DNA from 3 places in the Neobacillus sp. MER 74 genome. Region 3 is predicted to be linked to each of the others. Evidence: riboswitches for the same ligand, from Rfam matches in the RefSeq annotation. Region 3 holds a riboswitch; each other region holds the start of a gene.
The links. A riboswitch is a leader RNA that binds a small molecule or an ion and turns the genes downstream of it on or off. The one in region 3 is predicted to bind cobalamin.

Region 1 (5,220 bases), on a different contig from region 3:
GTCAGAGCTAGCAGTTTAAGTATGGTAAAACGAGGGTCCAAAGTAAATCTTGAGCGGGCTATGGCAGCGGGTGGAAGGTTTGGCGGTCATTTCGTTTCAGGACATATTGACGGAACAGGTGTAATAAAAAGTAAACAATCACTTGAAAATGCGATTTACTATGAGATTGAAGCCGAAGAGGAATTATTGCGATATGTAATCTTAAGAGGGTCGATAGCGGTGGATGGGACAAGCTTAACCGTATTTGCTGTTTCGGAGAATAGTTTTACATTATCCATTATCCCGCATACATTGTCAGAATCGATTCTTGGACAGAAGGGTTCAGGGGATATTGTAAACTTAGAATGCGATATGATAGGAAAATATGTTGGTCATTTTATAACTAATTTTTCTAATCAACCTCCGCAAAAAAGCAGCAAGGGGATAACCGCTAATTTTTTAGAAGAGCATGGATTTTTTTAAATAAAATTGAAAGGGGAGGTAACTGTGTTTAATACAATTGATGAAGCATTATCGGACCTAAAGGAAGGTAAGGTTATCATTGTCTGTGATGACGAGGACAGGGAAAATGAAGGGGACTTTATTTCCCTTGCTGAAAAAGCTACACCTGAGGTCATAAATCTTATGGCCACTCACGGTCGAGGCCTAATTTGTGTGCCTATTGACGAGGATTTAGCTAATAAGCTTGACTTACATCCAATGGTTACCAACAACACAGATCCGAAACGAACTGCCTTTACTGTCAGTATCGATCATAAATTCTCTACCACTGGCATTTCTGCTTTTGAAAGATCCGCAACAGTTTTGAGTATGGTTGACCCCGAATCAGAAGCCGGTGATTTCTTAAGACCAGGACATATTTTTCCACTCGTTGCTAAACAAGGTGGAGTTCTGAATAGAAATGGGCATACAGAAGCAGCTGTTGATCTTGCCAAATTATGCGGTGCGAAGCCTGCAGGGGTTATTTGTGAAATTATGAATGAGGATGGAACGATGGCCCGCGTTCCTGATCTTTTCAAAATTGCAGAGAGAATGAACCTTAAAATGATTACGATTAAAGATCTAGTTGAATATAGAATGAAAAATGAACGAATGGTTAAGCGGGAAGCATAGATTACCGCTCTAAAGCTCAACTACACAAAACAATTGATGGAGGCATACACATGGGAAATATTTTTGAAGGAAATTTAGTTGGTTCTGGGTTAAAAATTGGAATAGTTGTTGGACGTTTCAATGAATTTATTACTAGTAAATTATTAAGCGGTGCACAGGATGCACTTAAAAGACATGGAGTTAGCGAGTCAGATGTGGACCTTGCGTGGGTTCCGGGGGCATTTGAGATTTCATTAATCGCTCAAAAAATGGCCAATAGTAATAAATACGATGCAGTTATTACACTTGGAACTGTCATTCGCGGTTCAACTCCACATTTTGACTATGTTTGTAATGAAGTAGCAAAGGGTGTTTCTGCGATCAATTTGAAAAGTGGCATTCCTGTTATTTTTGGAGTGTTAACAACGGATTCAATCGAACAAGCCATTGAACGAGCTGGTACAAAGGCAGGAAATAAAGGTTGGGATGCAGCAACGGCTGCAATTGAAATGGCAAATTTATGCAGAAGTATTGAGCAATAACTTGTTGTAAAAAATCATATACAAATCTTTTCTCATTTTCTATAATAAAAATAACAAAAAAATATTATTTTAAATTTAGGTGCTAAAATCTTCTCAGATGATTTTAAGCTTAAAAGGGAAGTTGGTATAAGCCAACGCGGTCCCGCCACTGTAAATGGGAGCAACCTATATTGTGTCACTGTCGTATACGATGGGAAGGCATAGGAAGCGATGATCATGAGCCAGGAAACCTGCCTAATTCTTGTGCGCCAATAACCTACGAGGATAGGAAGGTGTTGAAGGCTAGACTCTATTTACTTATGCTAGTAACCTGAATCTATCATACCAACATCTCCATTTCATTTTGGAGATGTTTTTTGTTGTTATCCCGTATTTTGTTTAGCACAAGAAAAAATTTATTTTTTGTTACATACATGATACTTTTCAAAGAAAGCAGGGAGAAAAATGAAGAAGTTGTATTCATTGCTGTTAGTAGTATTATTGACAGTAGGAGTGTTAGCGGGTTGTGCTGAAAAGAAAGACCAGGTAAAGGAAGATTCAAATACTAGTGTAGAGAAGAAAACAGCGGAAGTTACCTATCCACTTACGATTAAAGATGCAACCAAGGCGGAAGTTACTATTGAAAAGAAACCAGAAAGCATTGTTTCTCTGATCCCAAGTAATACTGAAATTGTTTTTGCCTTAGGTCTTGATAAGGAAGTAGTGGGAGTAACCGATTTCGACAATTATCCAGAAGCGGCAACCAAAAAGGAGAAAGTTGGCGGCCAAGAAATAAACTTAGAAAAAATTATTTCCTTAAAGCCAGATTTAGTGTTAGCACATGCCTCTTGGGCTTCTAGTTCTGAAGCTGGGCTTCAGCAGTTAAAAGATGCAGGGATTCCTGTTTTAGTCGTTAATGACGCGCAAAACTTTGATCAAGTCTTTGATTCTATAGATTTGATTGGGAAAGCCACTGGTGAAACAGCAAAAGCTAATGAAATCATCACTGGGATGAAAGATAAATTAGCAGAAATTAAAGCAAAGGCTGGAGAGATAAAAGAAAAGAAAAAGGTATTGGTTGAGGTTTCACCAGCTCCAGAAATTTATACATCTGGAAAGAATACGTTTATGGGTCAAATGCTTAGTGTAATAAATGCTGAAAACATCGCTAATGATCAAGAAGGCTGGATTAAAATTGACCAAGAAGCAATGATTAAACGCAATCCTGATGTCATTGTCACTACCTATGGATTCTATGTCAAGAATCCTGTGGATCAAGTTTTAACTAGAAAGGGCTGGGAAACGGTCAACGCCGTAAAGAATAAACATGTAGTTGATGTGGATTCTGATCGTGTGACTCGCTCAGGCCCAAGGATTGTTGAAGGAGTAGAAGATCTTGCGAAGGCTGTCTATCCTGAAGTTTTTAAATAATAAGTATTTAGCCTATTGTATAGCTGGGATCTTCCTGATTCTTTCTATATTAATAGGTATTTCGATAGGAACGGTTTCGGTTCCAATCTTAACTATCATAAAGATTATTAGTGCAAAGTTATTCGGGCTCATTTCCTTGGAGAAATTTGACCCAATGTATACGAGTATTGTCTTAAATATTCGGTTGCCTAGAGTAATCTTATCAGGTCTTGTTGGAGCTTCCCTTGCTATTGCAGGGGCAGCCTTTCAAGGGCTGCTTAGAAATCCGTTAGCAGATCCTTATACATTAGGTGTATCCTCTGGAGCGTCTGTGGGGGCGGTGTTGACCCTGTTTTTTCAGCTTTCCATTCCCTTCATAGGATCCTTTACATTACCATTGTTAAGTATCTTATTCTCTTTTTTTACAATCTTCCTAGTTCTCATGTTTGCAAGTAAAATCGAACAATCGATGCGAGTGGAAACCATTATATTAACAGGTATTATTTTCAGTTCCTTTTTAGGAGCCATAATTTCGCTTATGATTGCACTAACTGGGGATGAACTCCGGCAGATTATAGGCTGGCTTTTGGGAAGTGTTTCAATGAGAGGCTGGGATTACATAAAAATTATTTTACCATTTTTCATCATTGGCTCATGTTTATTGCTTTTTAATGCCAAGGAGCTAAATGCGATGTCATTTGGGGAAGAACGGGCACAACATATTGGTGTTAATGTACATAAAAGAAAGCTCTTAATCTTGACTGCAGGCTCGATATTAACAGGGGCAGCCGTTGCGGTGTCAGGCACCATTGGTTTTGTTGGTCTGGTCATTCCACATTTGTCGAGATTATTATGGGGTCCTGATCATCGTCAGCTTCTTCCTTTGTCTATCATATCGGGGGCAGGTTTTTTAATTTTAGCCGACTTGATTTCAAGAATGATCATTTCTCCAACAGAATTACCCATTGGTGTTATCACTGCTTTAATTGGGGCTCCGGTATTTGCAATAATCCTGCTACAAAGAAAAAGGAGAGAAAGAAGTGGTTAATGGATGCTAAGCGTTCAACAGGTTTCTGGCGGATACACGAGCGAAGCAGTACTGGAGGAGATTTCTTTTGAAGTGGAAAAGGGAGAACTTTTTGGAATCCTCGGACCGAATGGAAGTGGGAAGACAACCCTTTTAAAAATGCTAAGCGGTATTTTACCAATCCAAAAAGGTGAAATCATTATCAACGGAAAACGGCTCCAGCATTACAAGGCAAAACAATTGGCCAAAATAATTGCTGTTCTGTCCCAACATTCCTCACAATCTTTCTCTTATACGGTGAAAGAGACCGTTTCACTCGGGCGTTATGCCCATCAAAAGGGTTTGTTTCAATCATGGGGTTCCGTCGATGAAGAAGTTGTTCAAAGAGTAATGAAGCAAATTGGTGTTTCAAGATTCCAAAATAAAAATATTCAGGAGTTATCAGGAGGGGAAAAACAAAGAGTTTTTCTTGCACAAGCTTTAGCCCAGGAGCCTGAAATTCTTTTATTAGATGAACCAACAAATCATTTAGATTTATCCTATCAAAAAGAATTGTTAGATTTCTTAAAACAATGGACATCAGAAAATCGTTTAACGGTCATCTCTATTTTTCATGATTTAAACCTTGCGGGGCTTTATTGTGACCGGCTGCTCCTCCTTGAAAACGGACGGATTAATATCAATCACATTCCGAATGAGGTCCTTCGTGAAGAACGAATCAGAGACGTCTACCATACCGACATTCAAAAACACCCTCATCCTAGAGTCGCTGCGCCACAGATGGCATTATTGCCAAAAGTAAATCACAACAATATCATGTTTACAATTGATGAGTCGAGGTTACAGATGTCAGAAGAATGGATTGAATTAACTTCTCCCATGCCGTTAAGAACCATGTCCTCAGGAGTAATTGGTTCGGGGACTGGATGGCATCAGTCGTTTGTGAATCGACATGTCAATAAGGATTACGAATGTAGTGACCATCGCAGAGAGATGGCCTTATTTCTAAAATCAAAAGGGTTTGAACCGTCGGAAACAGTGGGCATGATGACAGCAGTAATTTTGGAAGATGTTGTTTACAAAAGATATACGGGTACTGGCTTCTCGATATTTGTAGTGGTAACAGCAGGGGTTGGAAATGCGATTGATGCTTCCAAGAGTGAACTACAT
Region 2 (5,220 bases), on a different contig from region 3:
TGTTAACATCCCTTTCACATACTTAGACGTTAATTGCTGGGCCGCTTCTACCTCCTTCACGGTCATTGGAGCGACCCACTCGACATCACCAAAAATAATTGGTGGTTTTACGCAGCGTGAACCATAGGATACCACCCATGCCTTTTCTGTAAAAGCAAACCCTTCTAGTTTTTCTCCAAAATATTCAACCATATCCGTTCGCTCAAATTCACCATGGACGAAAACATCCAGTCCAATCTCTTCTTGAATTTGAATCCAACGAGCTGTTTCACCCTTCAAGAACGCTGCGTATTCAGCGTCGGTGAGTTCCTTTTTCCGCCAGGTTGTGCGTGTACGTTTTACTTGATCCGACTGAGGGAAACTGCCAATCGTTGTGGTTGGAAAATCTGGTAAATTTAATGCCACCTTCTGTAGAGGCTGGCGTTCATTAAATGTCAATGGACGGGCAAAATGTTCGGGTTTTACTTGTAATTCAAGCCCCTTCACCCGTGCATTTTTCCTCGCCTCATGCTGCGCTAATGCTTGGGTTGCTTTCATACTTTGTGACACACTCTTATTTCCTGCCCACGCCTCGTCACACACATAGGCTGTTAACTGTGTCAGCTCTACAATTTTCTCATCAGCAAATGATAGAGCATTTTTTAAAGTGGCATCTAAGCGAGTTTCTGCCTTCGTTGTCACAGGTACATGCTGTAAACTACATGAAGACTGAATCCAAGCTTCTTTTACACCGCTTAATAATAAAATAGCTTTTATATTAAATGCTTTTTCAGCCAAATTCGCCCGCCAAATATCCCGTCCATTTACGATGCCAATTCCTAATACTTTGTCTTGTGGGAAGCCGTGTTTTCGAAGTGAAGCCATATTCTCTTCAGAACCATGGATGAAATCAAGTCCAATCCCCGCAACCGGTAAATGAGATAGCTCTTCATACACTGATAGTCCTTCAAAATAGGTTTGTAACATGATTCGGGCAGCTGGTACTTGTTCTGCTAATTGTTTGTAAATCTCCTGGACTAGTTTTACATCATCTGCTGTAAGTGAAAGGACCAAAGCGGGTTCTTCCACTTGAATCCACTGAGCACCTGCATTTACAAGTTGCTGCAATACTTGTGCATAGAGCGGTAGAAGTTTTAAAATAAACAATGCTTTCGATTTGGCATCGTATCCTTTCGCTAATTTCACAAAAGTAAAAGGACCGATTAAAGTAGGCTTTGTCATTAGACCTAATTCCTGTTTGGCTTCTAAGAAATAATCTAAGATGTAATTCTTCGTTAATCTTAATGACTGGCCTTCATACTCAGGAACGATGTAGTGATAGTTGGTGTTAAACCACTTTGTCATTTCACATGCTACTACATTCTTTCCCCCGCGTGCCATTGCGTAATAGGTTGATAGATTTACTTCATTGCCTGTCCACTGATAACGATTTGGAACCATTCCGAACATTGCCGCATGGTCTAGCATCCGGTCATAAAAGGTAAAATCACCAACTGTTAGTAAATCCAAGCCTAATGATTGTTGGCGTTTCAAATTATTTAATCGAATCGTTTTCATCTCTAAACTAAATTGCTCCTCTGATATCGCGGACTTCCAATAAGATTCTACACACCGTTTCCACTCCCGGTTATCACCAATGTACGGGTAACCAATCGCTGTACTTACTAAATTCATTCTTCATTCCTCCTTATTATTTTTACAAAATTCCCAAATACAAAAAAGCCATCTCCGCAAAATGGAAATGGCTCTACAATCAAGTTAAAGTTATGTTTAAATGACATGCAAAAACATTGATACTCATAACTCGTTTGTCGTACAAATGAATGTCACCACCTATTTCCACGTAGGTATTTGGTGTGTACTGGAATTTGGCAGGTCTCCTGGCTCATCATCATAGTTCCTCACACCTTCCCGTCGAATAGACAGTGGTATTTGTGATTCACTCCGATTTACAGTTGCGGGACAGCGACGGAATTACACCGTTCTTCCCTTTTAAGCCAAGCCTTAGCTTGGCACCAATTCTTACACGATATGGAATTTTCACTAACTATAACATATTATAAATTTGGTGTACATAATTTTCTGAAAAAGGGTCAGATTAACATGCTTAGAATTTAATTATTTTGCTCTAGACATTGATAAACCGCCATCATTTCTCGCTTATTCAACTCACGAATACGATTAAAAATAGGAATATCTGCAACTGCCTCCGTACATAAACTTTCAGCAACAACATCACTTACGTTACCAGTTAGCCATGTTTGTACTTGTATGCCCTCGACTATTTCCTTTCGGCCCTCTTCATTGATGCCGCTCGCATGACAACTCACACATGGGATCGTTAATTTAAACACGCCATCATGGAGATTATCTTCAGAAATTACTTTCTTTCCTTTACAGAATGGACACGGATGACCTGCTTTAATCTTATTAATCTGGGTGACAATTTTTTTGTAACCAAACGCTTCATAGACATATGTTAGTTTTTTGTATTTTCCATTGGCAAAATACTTATCAATAATGGTTTCTCTAGTTTCGTCAATATTGGCAAAATCACAGATTGTGATCAGATTTTTGCTGCTTATTGCCTCGATATTGCCTTTAATTCTATCCCAGAATGGTAAAACATTTTGTAATACCATTTCATAACCGGCGAAGCTTGCTAGTTCTAATTCAAGCATTTTCAGCGATACTTGTGTTTCCCTAGGAAGTAAGGAGACATCTTCCGTAAGTGCCATATCGCCGCCAACAATTGCTTTTAGTTTTTCAAACTCTGGTAACTTCCCTACTGTTTTAATGACCTGATCAATAGGTTGATGAATAATCTCGCGAATATCCGTGTCACCAAACTTTAGTTTTTTATGGTGGTTTAGCACGGTTCCTTGACAGATTGGACAGGCAATCATCTCTTTTGATGCTTTCATATGCTCTTTAATAATGGATTTCGAAATGAACATATACCGCCCAATGATGATATTGAAGCCTTCCCATTTTCTCTGCGTCTTGCCTGCTTTATCATAAAATGACTTTTCCCAATAGCCGTATAAAAAAGTATGTCTTTCAGCTTCTGTCATCTCATTGTAGCTTTTACTAATATCATGACCAAGTTCATTCTTGATCTCATCAAAAAGGAATTGCAATTTCGGATATTGATAATATTTTAAAACTTCCATTACATCTGGATGTAATAAGCCTTCCCAAAATGGCACTGTTTTGTCTTGAATGACCACATCAAAATCAAACCTTTCGATTTCTAGGCGACCCGAACAGCTTGGACAGTGATTTTCTTGACTAAAGAAATCGAAGCTCCTTGTATCTTTAATGGTTGGATGTGCAGCCACAATATGGTTGATCAATCCACCGATTTCATAGAGAAAACTATATTGACTATACAAATGTCTTTCAAGGTCAATCGCGATAACGGGTGCGATTTTATCAGATTCATATTCACCATAAATCAAACGGGCCATTGATGATAAGCTTTTCAAGATACCGCCTTTATAGACGTTTTCTGCGTTTTTAAAATAGCTAATATGATTTTCTTTTAAGTAGTTAATGCCCTTCTTTGAATCTAGTGTTGAAGAAATATGCAAGGAAGAAACACTATTTGTCCAATTATGTTGACGAAAATAATCATCATGACTGATGACATCTAGATACCTGACAGGTTCCAGCTGTCTTTTCCCAAAATCAACGATAAAATCAGAGCTTTCTAGCATATAGGCATTATGTTCAATCATCATGATGGAGATAGATTCATCTTTTAGTATTCCCCTGATACTATCAATGAATTGGTTTAAAATATTTTGTGATAACCCCTTTGAAGGCTCGTCAAAAATAAACAGGGTATGTGGGTTTCTTGCGTTTGAAAACAGCTCAGAAACTAAATGAACACATTGAAATTCACCGGTCGATAAGGACTGTGTTTTCCTTTCTAGTGTCAAATACCCAAGTCCAAGTTTGATTAATAAGCTCAAGCGTTTATGAGCGATGTCTTCATTTGGAAGGTCCTCAATAATGTCTTCAATGGAGCGCTGAAAAATATCATCAATTTCGTCGCTGTATTTCGTGAGTTTCCTTTTAATATCAAGAAACGTCGCAACGGTTGACCGGCTGGTAATCGATTGATTTCGATCCTGCCCTACCATGACCAGTTTATCTTTTGGATATCGCTTTAGAAAATCCTTAGAGATACACTCATTGACAAGGGTCGATTTACCACATCCAGACTCACCCGTAAAGGTTACAAGTCTATTTTTCGGAATCTGAATTTCAGCCATTTGAATATTACGACAGTAAAGGTTTTGAAATTGATAGTAATCTATTGGCATTGCCTGATTTCGTTCCCAAAAAACAGGTTTGGGACGAGGTGATTCTTCGACTATTTTCCCGCCGTATTTACCACTGCCAGGTCCAAAGAACAATTGCTCATCAGCCGTATCTAGCACCGTATCAGAATGATCAATGAGCCAAATCTGATTCTTATAGCCCAATTGTTTAATCTGTTTTAAAATTTTCAAAAGGGTTTGATGATCAAGACCAACAGAAATTTCATCAATAATAATCACAGTATTTTCACTAGCTGCCATGAATTCAGCCAAGTAGAGCCGTGTTATTTCCCCACCTGACAAGGTACCCATGATCCGATTTAATGTTAAATATCCAATATTCATATTGATAATATTTTTAAGAATATGTTGTTTCGCTTCGCTAATATGTAATTCCTCTGAAAGGGAAAAAATCGATTCAATGCTTAAGTTGTTGATATCGGAAATACTATGTGGTTTATTCCATAATTCTATTCTTTTTTGCTCAACTTCCGGATTATAACGCCTGCCCTCACACTTTTTACATTCAACATTTTTCGTGGTACCGCGTCCTTTACACTCAGGACACCAGCCTAGTGCATTATTAAAGGAAAAAACTTCTGGCGAAAGATGAAATTTTTCAGCAAGCCTAACGCGAATATCTTTAAAAACGCCCGTATGTGTGCCAATCGTTGAACGCGGATTAGAAGAAATCGATGATTTCCCTAAAAAAAGAACTAAAGGCATGTCTTCCATCTTGATGGCACTAAAATTCGTTTCCATTATATTAGGAAATAAATACTGGTATTCAGCCTTAGGCAATAAGGACACGAGCCGCTTCTTAGATTCTTCACCAATGGTTTGACAAAAAGTGGTTTTACCAGATCCGGACAAACCAGCAATTCCGAGCGTC
Region 3 (5,220 bases):
GAAGTGCTTCTGACATAATAAGTGGTCTTTAAACCTTGCTTCCAAGCTTCCATATGAAGGTTTAACAAGTCTTTTGCCTTTATATCGTGCCTTACATAGAGGTTAAAGCTAATACCTTGGTCAATATGGCGACCTCGTGCGGCATTCTGTTTAATGCTCCATATTTGATCTAATTCATGTCTCGAACGACGATAATATTCGTATGTTCTATGATTTAAATCAGGTGCAGTCACTTTAAATTTAAAGTTCTTCTTTTCCTCTGCAAATTCAACCGAATAGATGGGATCGATTCCATCTGTCGAACCTCCAATCTTCGCCGTTGAGGAGTTGGGTGCAATCGCCATCAACCAACCATTCCGGATCCCGTGAATTGAAAGATCCCTCTTCAGCTGATTCCACCTATTTGATTGGTAACCTTTCCGTTCAAAATACTCTCCGGTATGCCATTCAGAACCACTAAACTGGCTATAAGCCCCCTTCTCCTTAGCCAGCTCCATTGACGAACTGATAGTATGGAACGCAATTTCCTCATACAAACGATCTGCATAATTAACCGCCTCACCAGATTCCCAGTACATCCCTTTTAATGCTAATAAGTGGTGCCAGCCAAATGTACCAAGCCCAACGGCTCTGTACTTTTTATTCGTAACCTGAGCCTGTCCAACCGTTATGGTATTTAAATCAATCACGTTATCGAGCATTCTTACCTGAATACGAATGAGACGTTCTAAGACATTCGCCGGTACTGCTTTTGCTAGATTAATAGAAGATAAATTGCAAACAACGAAATCTCCTGGTTTCCGAACAATCACGATATGCCCTTCATCATTCTGATATTCGTTCACAATCGTCGTTGCGGACATATTTTGAGCAATTTCTGTACAAAGATTACTGCAAAAAATGGAAGTTCGACCTTTACCCAATACATGCTTATTTGGATTTTGTCTATTTACTTCATCACGATAGAACATGTATGGGGTTCCTGTTTCTAATTGAGCGACCATAATCCGTGTCATGATATCCATGGCACGGTAAGTTTTGCGAGGTAGAAGTGGGTTAGCTGCAGCCTCTTCATATTTTTCGGTAAAATATTTAACATCTGTTTCATCATAAAAATCCTCTAGTCCAAGCGGATTCCCCTGTTCATCCTTCCAGCCCATCATTTGTTTTACTTGATGAGGACAAAATGTATGCCACTGTCCAATACTTCTGCCCTGCTCATCCTTATCTTCCAACTTTTTCATAAAAAGGTCTGGTATAGAAACACCTGTGAAAATATCATGGGCTTTACGGCGTTCATCCCCATTATTTGTTTTCAAGTCAAGAAACCCGTTCATGATATCTTTATGGAACAAATCAAGGTACACAGCAATGGCCCCTTGACGCTGACCTAACTGATCAACACTGACAGCTGTATCATTTACCAATTTTATCCACGGAACCACACCAGATGAGTTTCCTTTAAATCTCTTAATATCGGAACCTAGGGCGCGAACTTTACCATAATAGATTCCAATTCCTCCGCCATCTTTACTTAACCGGGCAATATCCCAATTATTTAAATAAATGCCATCAAGTGAGTCATCTACTGTATCAATAAAGCAGGAAGAAAGCTGCCCAAAGCTTTTCCCCGCATTTGCTAGAGTCGGTGTGGCAACCGTCATATATAAATGACTTAATGCCCAATATGCCTCCTTCACAAGATGCAGGCGTTCAGTCATTTTTTCATCCTTCATGAGGGTCATTGCAATAATCATGAACCGTTCCTGGGGAAGTTCATAAACATTACGATTATAATCTTGAGCAAGATAACGATCTGCAAGTAAAAATAACCCTATGTAATTAAATAATAAATCATGTTCTGGATTTATCTCTTTCGCCAGCTGGTCGATTTCATCCTTACTATATACGTTTAAAAGATCATTAGAATAGATCCCTATTTCCGTTAAATCCTTTATTAAGTTATAAAAGTCTCCATATTTTAGAGAACGATCATATCCGCGACTTTTGGCAGCCCTACCATATAGTTCATTCAGATATAAACGGGAAGCGACAAATGTCCAATCCGGCTGGTCCATTTCGATTTGATTCACTGCATATACTAGAGCTTGTTGATTTGCTTCTAGCTCTGTTACATCAAGTTGACTTAGTTTGTTTCTAAGTTCCATTGTATTAATCTGATATTTATCTGAAACTTGTTCTATAGATTCTAAAACGTAATTATGTTCAGATTGCAGTTCCTCAATTTTCATTTCATTTCCCCCTATAATAAAAAAATCCGCTCAACGGGAATTGAGCGGATGAAACGATAACATTACAAAAGGAAATAATTAACTATCCATGCCTCCTGTCGCCACCGTTCATCTTCTCAATCCCCGAAGAAGTTGAAACATCTTAAGAAAGACAGGTCTCCTGACTCATGCTTCTATCTACTTTGAACCCTTCCCATATAAGTACCTAATAGATTAGACAATCTTATACAGTGGTTTGTTCATTTCGTCAGCATTTACAGTTGCGGGGGCAGCTCTGGATTTACACCAGATTCCCTATTAAGCCACAATGGGCATCTTCTCTTAAGGCTAACACAATATATAGTTGTTTTTTTAAAAATAAAAACAATATGTAGTGAATCAATGTTATTAATAATAGTATAGTCTTTATGATATTTCAAGTCTATTATTTTTTTAAAATGAAACTAATTTGATTGAATATCCGTATATGAAGAAAGACCAAATTGAAAAGAGGCATTTTTATGGGGAACATTATTCTATTTACATTGATTATTGGGATAGCTGCTGCGCTTGTTCTAATACCAATTTTTAAACCTGAAAAGGAAAGTAAAAAAGAGGGAAAAACACTCAAAATCGGCGTGTTCATTGCACTTGTTTTGATACTCATGATAGCAGTGTTTGTATTCTATTATTTTACTAATTATGATAGAAATTTCACCTCGGTATGGCCGTTAGCTATTCTCCTAACCGCTGTTGGGGCCTTTCTTGCCAAAGGCACAGAAAGAATACTTAAAGGAATTCTCTTCCTTGCAAGTCTAGGCCTTGGAATTTATTTCTTAACCGCATTTATCTTTAATGCGGATCAAAAGTATGAAGTTGCCAAGATGGATGAAAAGGTAGAAATTCAAACTTTTGATGAGAAAGAAACACCTGCCAGTGTTCCACCGCAGTTTGCACGCAATAAAATGAAAAAAGCGTTTGGACAAGTTCCGAACACAAGCTATTATGAGCTTGGGAACCTGCAAATTCAAAAGCTGAACGATGACTATGTATATATTGCACCTGTGGAGTTTTCCGGATTTTTTAAATGGTGGAAAGGAAACAGTACACCTGGTTACTTTACCTTAAGTGCAACGGATTCTAGTGCGAATCCTAAATTCATCAAATCAGAAATGATATTTACCCCTTCCTCTTATTTTAATAAAAATATTGAGCGGCATATTCGTATGAAATATCCGAAGAAAATTTTCTTTGGCGGTGTTCAATTAGAAATTGACGAGAATGGAAAACCCTTTTACATCCGTACTTATGGGAAGTTTATTTCCGCCCGAAATGGATTTACAGCTAAAGGTCTGGTTGTCGTCGATTCTAAGAATGGTGCAATGAAAGATTATCCATTAGCAGATGTCCCGGAATTTATCGATGGCGCAGTTTCGCCAGAAGCCGTTAGTTTGCAAAACAGCTACTACGGGAATCTTGTTCATGGATTTTGGAATAGTGTCTTCGGTAAATCTGACGTGAAACTTCCATCAGATGAAGGCACGGAGTCAAATGTAAGCCCCATCTTTGATGAGAATGGACAGATGTACTATTTTACAGATTTCACTAGCCCGAAAGAAGGCGTCGATTCCATGCTCGGGTACTCGCTGACCAACTCACGAACAGGAAAAGCAACATTTTATACCGGAAACCCAGAGCAATCTTATATGGATTCACAAGGGGCATTGCAGATCATTGAGAAGAAATTTATTGAAAAGAAATGGCTTGGGCAAATGCCGATTCTCTACAATTTTTATGGTGAAGCCAGTTGGTTAACACCTGTATTAGACTCAAATGGTTTTCTGCAAAATTACTTCATTGTTTCTGCAGCGAATCCAGAAATCTCCGTATACGCCAGCACTCCTAATGAGGCCCTTAAGCAATATAAAACCGCCTTACAAAGGGGCAAAGGCACGGTAGACGGAAGCTCGAAAGCACAAGAAAAACAAATCACCGGTACAGTGATGAGAGTCTATAAGGAGAAAAACGGGGATTTCACCATTGTCTCCTTCTTATTAAACAACCGCCAAAACTTTATCATTTCTTCCGAAAAGGCTCCACTCGCTATCTACCTCAAAGAAGGGGATAAAGTTAACATTCGCTACCTCGACACAGGCGAAGACTTCCTTCCTGCCAAAGAGTTAGCAATCGAAGCCTTACAATAGGGAAACAAAAATAGGGTGTCAGGCACCAATTGGTGCCTGACACCCTATTTCTCTTTACTGAACCTTTTGAATACGATTTTGAATGCGATAAGTGAACGGTTTAGGCTGGGCTGAGATAAAGTTGACTAACGCATCCAGGTCATTAGGACCGACTTCTTTGTTTTGAGCTTGGGTAAATACAGTAAATCCGTCCCCGCCGCCAGAGAGGAAAATATTCGCTGTCACAGTATAAGATTTATTTGGATCGATTTCTGTGCCATCTGGCAATTTAATACTAACTATTCTTTGTCCGATTGGTTTATTCGCATCCCAAGAATACGTTAAACCAGAAATTTGCAGCATGTTTGTCTTGGTTGCACTCCATTGCTGGTTAAGCAAGTCACGAATCTGCTGCCCTGTCATCGTCATTTTTACAAGATCATTATTAAAGGGCTGAACGGTGTAAACTTCTCCCCAAGTTATTTCTCCAGGATCAATGTCAGCCCGAATTCCGCCAGGATTCATAAACGCGAATTCCGTTTTTAGCGCATTTCTTTGTGCATCGGCAATGAAACTCCCAAGGACAGACTCTCCATTCTCATTTTGTTTAGCTGTTAAACTTTCAGCTGTAGAGCCGATCACCCGATTAACGATGGGTCCCACTTTTGCTTCATAGCCCTCAATCATTTGTTTAATCTCTGGATCGGGCTTCATCCCCTCCTGGAACGTGGTGACAATCTCTGCTGATTTTGAGACTATCTCTTTTGTTTTTGGATCAATCTCAATATCCACATCCGAAAATGCAG

Region 1: another riboswitch for cobalamin. It lies ahead of M3610_RS16450 (ABC transporter substrate-binding protein); the one in region 3 lies ahead of M3610_RS09940 (ribonucleoside-diphosphate reductase subunit alpha).
Region 2: another riboswitch for cobalamin. It lies ahead of metE (5-methyltetrahydropteroyltriglutamate--homocysteine S-methyltransferase); the one in region 3 lies ahead of M3610_RS09940 (ribonucleoside-diphosphate reductase subunit alpha).

Annotation. Positions count from the first base shown of each region.
Region 1 is NZ_JAMAUV010000009.1:121,417-126,636, forward strand. It holds gene ribE (riboflavin synthase) at 1-462, shown strand, start outside; partial or broken gene ribB (3,4-dihydroxy-2-butanone-4-phosphate synthase) at 487-1,107, shown strand; gene ribH (6,7-dimethyl-8-ribityllumazine synthase) at 1,164-1,634, shown strand; cobalamin riboswitch at 1,695-1,886, shown strand; gene M3610_RS16450 (ABC transporter substrate-binding protein) at 2,079-3,044, shown strand; gene M3610_RS16455 (FecCD family ABC transporter permease) at 3,010-4,071, shown strand; gene M3610_RS16460 (adenosylcobinamide amidohydrolase) at 4,075-5,220, shown strand, end outside.
Region 2 is NZ_JAMAUV010000012.1:30,343-35,562, reverse strand. It holds gene metE (5-methyltetrahydropteroyltriglutamate--homocysteine S-methyltransferase) at 1-1,674, opposite strand, end outside; cobalamin riboswitch at 1,854-2,035, opposite strand; gene M3610_RS18565 (ATP-binding cassette domain-containing protein) at 2,115-5,220, opposite strand, start outside.
Region 3 is NZ_JAMAUV010000004.1:277,773-282,992, reverse strand. It holds gene M3610_RS09940 (ribonucleoside-diphosphate reductase subunit alpha) at 1-2,252, opposite strand, end outside; cobalamin riboswitch at 2,387-2,586, opposite strand; gene M3610_RS09935 (hypothetical protein) at 2,753-4,435, shown strand; gene M3610_RS09930 (bifunctional metallophosphatase/5'-nucleotidase) at 4,490-5,220, opposite strand, start outside.